DNA from 2 places in the Anaerofustis sp. LCP19S3_F7 genome. Region 2 is predicted to be linked to the other one. Evidence: riboswitches for the same ligand, from Rfam matches in the RefSeq annotation. Region 2 holds a riboswitch; the other holds the start of a gene.
What was found. A riboswitch is a leader RNA that binds a small molecule or an ion and turns the genes downstream of it on or off. The one in region 2 is predicted to bind thiamine pyrophosphate.

Region 1: linked by a shared signal. The riboswitch ahead of ACTQYZ_RS07200 (energy-coupled thiamine transporter ThiT) and the one ahead of thiM (hydroxyethylthiazole kinase) in region 2 are both predicted to bind thiamine pyrophosphate.

What each region holds. Positions count from the first base shown of each region.
Region 1 covers NZ_JBQKFF010000006.1:54,734-59,941, forward strand. Annotated here, with positions in the region: gene ACTQYZ_RS07185 (butyryl-CoA:acetate CoA-transferase) at 1-752, shown strand, start outside; gene ACTQYZ_RS07190 (DUF6440 family protein) at 755-931, shown strand; gene ACTQYZ_RS07195 (helix-turn-helix domain-containing protein) at 942-1,385, opposite strand; gene ACTQYZ_RS07200 (energy-coupled thiamine transporter ThiT) at 1,504-2,166, opposite strand; TPP riboswitch at 2,200-2,300, opposite strand; gene ACTQYZ_RS07205 (helix-hairpin-helix domain-containing protein) at 2,369-2,605, opposite strand; gene ACTQYZ_RS07210 (hypothetical protein) at 2,608-2,874, opposite strand; gene ACTQYZ_RS07215 (NifU family protein) at 2,876-3,166, opposite strand; gene ACTQYZ_RS07220 (sigma-54 interaction domain-containing protein) at 3,299-4,678, shown strand; gene ACTQYZ_RS07225 (bifunctional 5,10-methylenetetrahydrofolate dehydrogenase/5,10-methenyltetrahydrofolate cyclohydrolase) at 4,692-5,208, opposite strand, start outside.
Region 2 covers NZ_JBQKFF010000008.1:8,591-13,798, forward strand. Annotated here, with positions in the region: gene thiD (bifunctional hydroxymethylpyrimidine kinase/phosphomethylpyrimidine kinase) at 1-494, opposite strand, end outside; gene thiE (thiamine phosphate synthase) at 496-1,140, opposite strand; gene thiM (hydroxyethylthiazole kinase) at 1,127-1,951, opposite strand; TPP riboswitch at 2,002-2,098, opposite strand; gene ACTQYZ_RS08230 (GTP pyrophosphokinase) at 2,147-2,836, opposite strand; gene ACTQYZ_RS08235 (hypothetical protein) at 2,860-3,039, opposite strand; gene ACTQYZ_RS08240 (ABC transporter ATP-binding protein/permease) at 3,317-5,208, shown strand, end outside.

The DNA of each region.
Region 1 (5,208 bases), on a different contig from region 2:
CAGACGTTGATAAAACAGTTGCAAAACTAATCGTTGAAGAAATCCCTAATGGAGCTTGTTTACAACTTGGTATCGGTGGAATGCCAAACGCAGTTGGTTCTTTAATCGCAGAATCAGACTTAAAAGACCTTGGTGTTCATACAGAAATGTTTGTAGACGGTTTTGTTGATATTGCAAACGCAGGCAAAATCAATGGTTCTAAAAAGAACTTAAACAGATTCCGTCAAACATATGCATTCGCAGCAGGTACAAAAAAATTATATGATTACTTAAATGACAACCCAGAATGTATGTCAGCTCCTGTTGATTATACAAACGACGCAAGAGTTATCTCTGAACATGATAACTTCATCTCAATCAACAATGCTGTTGATATTGACTTATTCGGACAAGTAAGCTCTGAATCTTCAGGAACAAAACAAATTTCTGGAGCAGGCGGACAACTTGACTTTGTTCTTGGTGCTTACTTATCAAAAGGCGGTAAAAGCTTTATCTGCCTATCTTCTACATTCAAAAACAAACAAGGTGAATTAAAATCTCGTATCTTACCAACACTTCACCCTGGTTCAGTAGTTACAGATACAAGAGCAAATACTCACTATGTTGTAACAGAATATGGTAAAGTAAACTTAAAAGGACTTTCTACATGGCAAAAAGCTGAAGCTTTAATCAGTGTTGCTCATCCTGACTTCAGAGAAGAACTTATTAAAGAAGCAGAAAAAATGAACATCTGGAGAAGAAGCAATAAATAACAATGAAAAAAAGATTCATAAAAGTTCATAGTGAAGGAACAATAAAAGGTAATGAAATTTGGGTTGACAGAGAAACAGGAGTAAATTATTTATTCCATTTCGACGGAACAGCAAGTGGACTTACCCCTTTACTAAACAAAGACGGAAAACCTTTAGTTACTCCAATATATGACGAATAAAAAAGGACTGTTAAACAGTCCTTTTCTTTTTTTCAATATTTAAAAATGCTTTATAAAATACATCTTTTAAAACAAGCACATCATCTTCAAGAGAATAATCATATTTTTTCATTGCTTCTTTTATCATATTCTCAAAATGAGCCAAATAGTAATCCATATCTATTTCATCTTGATATTTAGTTAAAATAGGATAAATTTTAGTCCAGTCTATTTCAAGCCCTTTCTCTCCGTTTTTTACTTCAAGCTTATTATTTTTTTCTTCACCTGTTAATAAATAATCTATACTTACCTCAAGTATATCACAAAGTTCTATAAGCTTATTTGTACCAACTAAAATAATATCCTGATCCCATTTTGAAACTGTTTGTCTTGATACTCCAAGTTTTTCTGAAAGCTGTTCTTGTGTTAAATTAAGATTTCTTCTTTCACATGCTATTCTTTGTCCTATACTCATAACATTTCTCCAAACTATATTAAAATAATTATAACACTAAACACTAAATTATAAATATATTACAAAGTTCAAAAAGCACTCCTTAATAATAAAAAAGAAGAAGTAAAATACTTCTTCCTTAAATATTATTTTTAACTCTTTCAAATCCTTTTTTTACAGCTGGTATTGAAATTACAATGATTGTAAGAATTGCTTCAGCTCCTATATATATTCCGTTATATACCAAAGAATAAGCAAGTGGCGACCAGCCTGCCCAAGCATATTCAGCAAAAAATATAAACCCTGAAAGGACTGCAAAAATATATCTTCCGATAACACCAACTATATATCCCTTTAACAAACCGTTTTTTGATTTATAAAATATTCCGGATAAACCAAGAGCACCAAAAGCAAGTAAATAATCAACTATTACTTGCAAAGGAAAAACTATGTAAGGCTCAATAATCAGTTGCAAAATACCATATGAAGCACCTGTAAAAATACCTGTTGCAGGACCAAAAAAATAACCCGCCAAGCATACAAATAACATACTACATAAAGTTACGGAACCTCCAAATGGAAACTCATATACTTTAAGCATTGATGCTACTGTTCCAAGAGCAATAATCATTGCACAAAAAACCATTTTTTTTGTACTGATACTTTTTTGTTTTTCTTTCTTATTTGATTTTGATAAATATACACCTATAACCAATGCCGCAATAAGTAAAACTGCTAATGCTATATATCCTATTGTTGTTGGCATATAACCGTCAGGTGTAGATGATACAAAAATTGACATAAAAATACCTCCTTTTATAAACATAGGAGGGGTTAAGAAAATATTTAGCTTCCTTACGCCGGCATAACCCGGATCAAGTAGTAAGGGTAAACACGAATAGTTCTCTCAGCCCATAGGCTCCCCTAGCTTATTTGTATTATTTTAATTTCACAATATTTTACCACTGACAACATAATATGTCAAATACTAGTATTATTTATCTTTAAAATCCCAACCACTTTTTATTCTCTCTATCTTCTCCTTCGTTCGCATAATAAACAGCACATCTATATACATAAAGCTGACACCTGTCAACTTTACAGCCTTTTTGTTCACATTCCTTTAAATATATTTTTTCAGGATCTTCTCCTTTTAAGGACTCAATATTTTTATATCCTAACATTATTAAATCTTTTTCTGTTTTCTTCCCTACACCTGGTATTTTTCTAAGTTCACCCATAATCAATTCCCTTGTAATTTATTTAATAAAACAGATTTTATTTTATAAAAATCTTCTTTATCCTTTAAAATATATTTATTTTCAATTTTTATTTTATCCATACAAACGCAAGCATTATTACATCCGCATACAATAAGCGCAATATCACAAATGTGATTATCATCATAATAAAAACAAACATTAGGGAATTCCTTTTTTAATTTTTCAACTTCACTAACCCTGTTATATGTTTCATTGCAGCCGCCACAGTATTTTAAATACACATTCATTTTATTTCCCTTTTAGAAAATTTTTTGCAAAATCTAGAAGTTCATCATTTACTCCCTCAACAAGAATTACATCTTTTATGCTTGGTATTTCTTTTAATACGTTATATTTTATAAGTTCTTCATTTGTTGTCTTTGCACTTACACAGTTTGCACATTGACCTATTAATTTTACTTTAAGTATTCCTTCTTTATATTCCTTTATAACAACATTACCACCATGATTTTTTAAATAAGGACGAACTTTATCATTTAAAACTTTTTCTATTTCTATTATTTTATCATCTTTTAACATAACTCTACCTCTACCCAATTATATAAAACAATTATATTTTTTTCAAATATATTTATTGCTTATATTACTAAAAATAGATTGTTGCATTTTTGCAACATGCATAGTAAAATAAATTTATATATGAGGTGTAAAATGGAAAATAATATCTTTAATAATCTTCAAGAAGCAAATGAAAGACTTGATGCAATAATAGAAAACTCATTTGACGGTATTTATATAACAGATAATAAGGCAAATACAATAAAAGTAAATAAATCTTATGAGGTAATTACCGGATTAAAAAAAGAAGAAGTTCTAGGAAAGAACATGATTGATCTTATAAAAAATAATGTAATATCTATATCAGGTTCGGTCTTGGCTCTTCAAAAAAAAGAACCAATAACCCTTCAACAAGAATTTAAAACAGGAAAAAAAGCATTAATAACAAGCTCTCCTGTTTTTGACAAAAAGAGTAATATAATAATGGTTGTAACAAATGTAAGAGATTTAACGGAAATTTATAAATTAAAAAAAGAAGCAGAAAAAAACAGCTTACTGACAAAAAAAAATATAAATATAGAATCAACAAGTATTAAAGAAAATGAAAAAATTATTTGCGTTGATGAGAATTCAAAACAAGTATTAAATATAGCAAAAAAAGTTGCAGGTCTTGATACAACTGTAATGCTTATTGGACAAACCGGAGTAGGTAAAGAACTTTTTGCAAATTATATTTTAAATAATAGTAACAGAAAAAATGAACCTTTTATAAAAGTCAACTGTGGTGCTATATCTCCATCTCTTGCGGAAAGTGAACTTTTTGGATATGAAAAAGGGTCTTTTACAGGAGCCGACAAAAAAGGAAAAGCAGGTATATTCGAGGCGGCAAATAACGGAACCGTATTTTTAGATGAAGTTGGAGAACTTCCTCTTTCATTGCAGGTAAAACTTTTAAGAGTCATTCAAGAAAGAGAAATAGAAAGAGTCGGTGGAACAAAATCGATAAAAGTTAATGTTAGAATAATAGCCGCAACTAATGCAGACCTTGAACAACTTGTGGAAAATAATTTATTCAGAAAAGATTTATATTATAGACTAATGGTTTTCCCTATATATATTCCGCCTTTAAAAGAAAGAAAAGAAGATATTATCCCTCTTATAAATTTATTTAAAGATACATTTAATAATAAATACGGCTTTAACAAATCATTTTCAAATGAGGCACTTGAGTTTTTAAGAGAACAAGATTGGCCAGGAAATATTAGAGAATTGAGAAATGTAGTAGAAAGAGGATTAATACTTTCTGATAATGTAGTAACAACAAAAGATTTAAACTTCCCTAAATATAATAAAGACATTATAAAAGATTTTAAACTTCCTAAAACAGACAATTTAAAAGAACTTATAGAACAAATTGAACTTGCATATATAAATAAGGCTTATGAAAAATATAAAAATGTAAGACAGGCAGCGGCAAGTTTAAATATGGATCCGTCTACATTTGTAAGAAAAAGAAAAAAATATTCAAAATAAAAAAACGGATAGATTATCCGTTTTTTTGTTTACATGCTTTTAAAACATTTTTAACAAGACAAGCCGTTGTTACACTGCCTACTCCTCCTGGAACAGGAGTAATCATACCTGCAACTTCACTTGCACTTTCATAATCAACATCACCTGTCAATTTACCATCATAAAAATTAATTCCTACATCTATGACAACAGCATCTTTTTTAATATATTCTTTATCTACCATATTTGCTCTTCCAACAGCAACAATTAAAATATCTGCTTTTTTGCAAACTTCTTTTAAATTTTTTGTTCTTGAATGACAAATCGTAAGAGTAGCATGTCTGTCTAAAAGCATCATACTTAAAGGCTTGCCTACAACAAGACTTCTACCTACGATTACAACTTCTTTCCCTTCTGGATTTATTCTGTAATAATCTAGCATTTCCATAACTCCAAGAGGCGTACAAGGATAAAAACCACTTGTATCTGAAATAAAAAGTTTTGCCATATTTACAGGAGAAAAACAGTCAATATCTTTACTTGGAGAAATA
Region 2 (5,208 bases):
TTTTTAGATATTTCTTTTGCTGCTTTAATCATATCTTCGTCAATTTTTATACTCATACCCGATAAAACTTCAGCTTCAGGAATATTAGGAGTGATTATTGTTCCAAGTGGAAGAAGTCTGTTTATTAAAGTATCTTTTGCTTCATCACTTATAAGCTTACTTCCGCTTGTTGCAACCATTACAGGATCAACAACAATATTTTCTGCTTTATATTCAATTAGTTTATCTGCTATGGTATTGATTATATCGCTGTTTGAAACCATACCAATTTTCACACTGTCAGGTCGTATATCAGTAAAAATGCAATCAATTTGATTTTTTACAAAGTCTGCATCTGCATCTAAAACACCGTAAACTCCTGTTGTGTTTTGTGCTGTTAGAGCTGTTATTGCACTCATCGCATAAAGTTTATGAGCTGTTATTGTTTTTATATCGGCTTGTATTCCGGCTCCTCCGCTTGAATCAGAACCCGCAATTGTTAAAACCTTTTTCATATTATTCTCCTTTTACCATTTCTTTAGATAGACTTAAAAGTTCTTTTGTATCTTCAGTTATATTTTTGCTTGCAAAAATTGCAGAAACTACCGCAACACCGTCAACATGGCTTCCTTTTAATTTTAAAATATTATCCTTACTTATTCCCCCTATTGCAACAACGGGAATATTTACGCTTTGACATATTTTTTTTAGAGTTTCAAAAGATACATCATCGGCATCTAATTTTGTTGAAGTTGAAAAAACCGCACCAACTCCAAGATAATCTGCGCCCATTCTTTCGGCTTCTTTAGCTTCTTCAAGTGTGTGAGCTGAAACTCCGAGGATTTTATCTTTACCTATTTTACTTCTAACGTCAGTAGCTTTCATATCGCTTTGACCTACATGAACTCCATCTGCATCACATTTTATTGCAACATCTACGTTATCATTGATTACAAAAGGAATATTATATTTTTTTACCATGTCTTTTATTTCTAAAGCTTCTTTTAAGAATTCTTCATCATTTAATTCTTTTTCTCTAAGCTGTAAAAAAGTTATTCCACCGTCTAAAGCTTCTTTGATTTGCTGTTTTAATCCATTTTCTTCGCTCCACATTCTGTCTGTTACAGCGTATAGAAGCATATCTTTTTTATCTGTGTTCATATTTTGCACCTTCTTCAAGTTCTTCGCCTGTCATATTGTATATTGCATCAATTAAATAATTTCTAAATGAAGAGTTACCTGCTTTTGTTTCAACCATTTTTTCATATGCTTTTTCACCTGCATAACCCATTAAACAAACACTTGCAAGGCAGGCTTTTAACATATTATCTTTATTTGCACATATATAAGCACAAGTAAGAGCTGAAAGCATACATCCTGTTCCTGTTATAGAAGACATCACAGCATGTCCGTTTTTTATTATATAAGCATCTTTATCATTAGTTACAATATCAATTTCTCCCGTAACTATTATTACAGCACCTGTTTGTTTTGAAAATTCTTTTAAAGATTTTATTACATCATCTATATTTTCTTCAGTTACTTTATCAGCTATATCGGCATCAACCCCTTTTGTTGTACCGCTTCCTGCCATAAGAGTTTTAATTTCGGAAATATTACCTTTTATTACAGAAAATTTAACGTTATTCAAAAGTTCATTTGCTGTATTTGTTCTAAGAGTTGAAGCACCTGCTCCTACAGGGTCAAGAATAACAGGATGAGAAAGTTCATTTGCTTTTTTCCCTGCAAGTAACATTGAAGGAATTGTATTTTTATTTAAAGTTCCTATGTTTATATTTAAACCGCTGCAAATACTTGTTATTTCTTCTACTTCTCCTTCATCGTCAGCCATTATCGGAGAACCTCCACAGGCAAGCAGTATATTTGCACAGTCATTTACAGTTACGTAGTTTGTAATGTTATGTACAAGTGGTGTATTGTTTTTTACGTTTTCCAAAATTTCTTTTAACATTTCATTCCTCCTAATATAAAAAAACGAGAAACCAATTAGGATTCTCGTTAAAATTTACTTGTTATTTCTTCCTACGTTGGCATTATCCAAATCAGGTTTAAGGGTCGAATAAATTCCTCTCAGCAAAAAGCTCCCCTGTATATTTTATTTATAGAACTATGCTACCACAAGATAAAAAATATGTCAATAAAAGCATTATGCTTCGTTTTCCAAATGAATTTTATCTCTTATTTCCTGCATTTTTACATCTGTATAAGAAATAAGGGTTGCACATTCTTTTAATTCACTTATGATTTTTTCCTCTTCTTCTATATTTTTTTTGTATTTAAGCTGATGTTCCAAACTTGCCCAAAAGTCCATTGCTATTGTTCTAATTTGTATTTCAACTCTTAAATTTTGTTTTTTATCTGAAAAGAACACGGGTATTTCGACAATCATATGATAAGATCTATATCCGTTTTCCTTAGGGTTGTTAATATAATCCTTTACAGCTATAACCGTGATATCATCTTGTTTTGCAATCATTTTTGCAAGTGCATATATGTCATCAATAAAAGAACAAACTATTCTTATTCCCGCAATATCATTTAGATGTTCCATAGCTGATTCTACGGATACTTCATATCCTTCTTTTTTTAATTTTGCGGCTATGCTTTCAGGTTTTTTAATTCTTGACTTAATAAATTCTATTGGGCTGTTAGCTCTTTTAAGTGCAAGTTCGTCATTTAAAACTTCAAGTTTAGTTTTAACTTCTCTTATTGCACATCCATACATCATAATTGCTTCTTTAAATTCTTTTGTTTGTTCTATAAAATAATTTTTTGTATCTGCAGGAACGTTAACAGTGCTTATAAACGTCCTGTTCAGGTCTTTTTCCATGTTCATTGTAATCTTTTAATATATGATATTTATTTCCATTTATGTCCGCAGTCAAGGCATATGTAATCAGGTCTTGTTTTTTCATCTTCAAAACATCCGCCGTAAAAACCTTCATCTTTCCCCATTGCTTCACAAGCTTCAAAATACATAAGACCGTATATCATTTCTTCAATATGTTTGCTTTTACACTTTGGACATATCTTTTCCATATATTATTCTCCTTACATTTTAATATTGTATCATAAATCGACAATATTACATAGAACATTAATTAATTCTTAATTATTATTTAATTTAAAACACAACTTTATTTATAGTAAAAAATACTCCTATCTTTTTTTAAAAAAAATGATAATTAATATTCAATTAAAACTATATAAACTTATTTTTAAATATGATAAAATTACATCATATATTATAAATATAAAATTTTTTTTAAAGTAAAATAAGTTTATAGGTTCTTAATATAAAATTGGAGGTTTAGTTGTGCTTCAAATAAAAAATATAAGCAAACAATATAAAACCGGAAGTTTAGTTCAAAAAGCATTAGACGACGTAAGTTTGAATTTAAGAGACAACGAATTTGTTGCAATTTTAGGTCCGAGCGGTTCCGGTAAAACAACACTTTTGAATATTATCGGAGGGCTTGATAGATATGACAGCGGAGATTTGATAATAAATGAAGTATCAACAAAGGAATACAAAGACAGAGATTGGGATTCTTACCGTAATCATACAATAGGATTTGTATTTCAAAGTTATAATTTAATACCACACCAAACAATACTCTCAAACGTTGAGCTTGCTCTTACCATTGCAGGTATAGACAAATCAGAAAGAAAAGAAAGAGCAATAAAGGCTCTTGAACAAGTAGGCCTTAAAGAGCAAATGCACAAAAAGCCAAATCAATTATCAGGCGGACAGATGCAAAGAGTAGCAATTGCAAGGGCTCTTGTAAACAACCCTGATATTGTTCTTGCGGACGAACCTACGGGAGCTCTTGACAGTGAAACAAGCATACAAGTTATGGATCTTTTAAAAGAAGTTGCAAAAGACCGTTTGGTTGTAATGGTAACCCATAACCCAGAACTTGCCGAAAGATATGCAACCCGTATTGTAAATTTAAGAGATGGTAAAATACGTTCAGATTCTGACCCTTTTGAAATTAATGAAGAAAACCAGGTTGAATCTGTTTATAAAAAATTTGGTAAAACAGCAATGTCTTTCTTGACTTCTCTTTCTTTAAGTTTTAACAACTTAAAGACAAAGAAAGGAAGAACTATTCTTACTTCATTTGCAGGTTCAATTGGTATAATTGGGATTGCATTGATACTTTCATTATCAAACGGTGTAAATTCCTATATTAAATCAATAGAAGAAGAAACATTATCCGAATACCCTTTACAAATACAAAGTTCGGGTTTTGATTTAACTTCAATGATTAATATACAAAATACAAATAACGAACAAAAAGATTCAGAAATAAAAATAAACAAACAGCTTACAAATATGTTTTCAACTATTGGCTCAAACGATTTAAAAACACTAAAAGCATATTTAGAAAGCGATGAATGTCCTATTGATAACTATGCAAAAAATATAGAATACAAATACGATGTTTCTCCTAAGATATATTTACAGGAAGACGATGAAATAAGACAGGTTAATCCTGATATAACATTTACAAGTCTTGGTATAGGCTCCGGAACTTCAAACAACTCTTTTATGTCAAGCATGATGAGTACAAACGTATTTTTCCAAATGCCAAGTGATGAAAATTTATATATTAATCAATACGATGTAAAAGCGGGAAAATGGCCAGAAAATTACAATGAATGTGTACTTGTTTTATCATCAAATGGCGGAATGAGCGACTTTTTACTTTATACTTTGGGACTTAGGGATTATGACGAACTTGATAAATGGGTAAAAGATTTTTCAAATGACAAAAACGTAACTGTTCCTAAAAATCTTGGTGAATACTCATATGATGATATAATAGGAAAAACATTTAAACTTGTTGATAACAGCGACTGTTATGAATATGATTCAAATTATAACCTATGGCGTGATAAAACCGATAATACAGAATACATGAAAAAGGTCGTAAAAAACGGTGCAGACTTAAAAATCGTTGGAGTAGTACAACCTAAAGAAGATGCATCAAGCATGATGTTATCAATGGGAATATGTTACCCACAAAGCCTTACAACTCATGTTATGGATAATGCCAAAAACAGTGAGATAGTAAAACAACAACTTGAAAATCCTGATATAAACGTATTTACAGGTAAAAGTTTTGATGATGAAGGAAATGATAATGCTTTTGATATGAACTCACTAATGCAAGTTGATACAAATGCATTACAGTCTGCTTT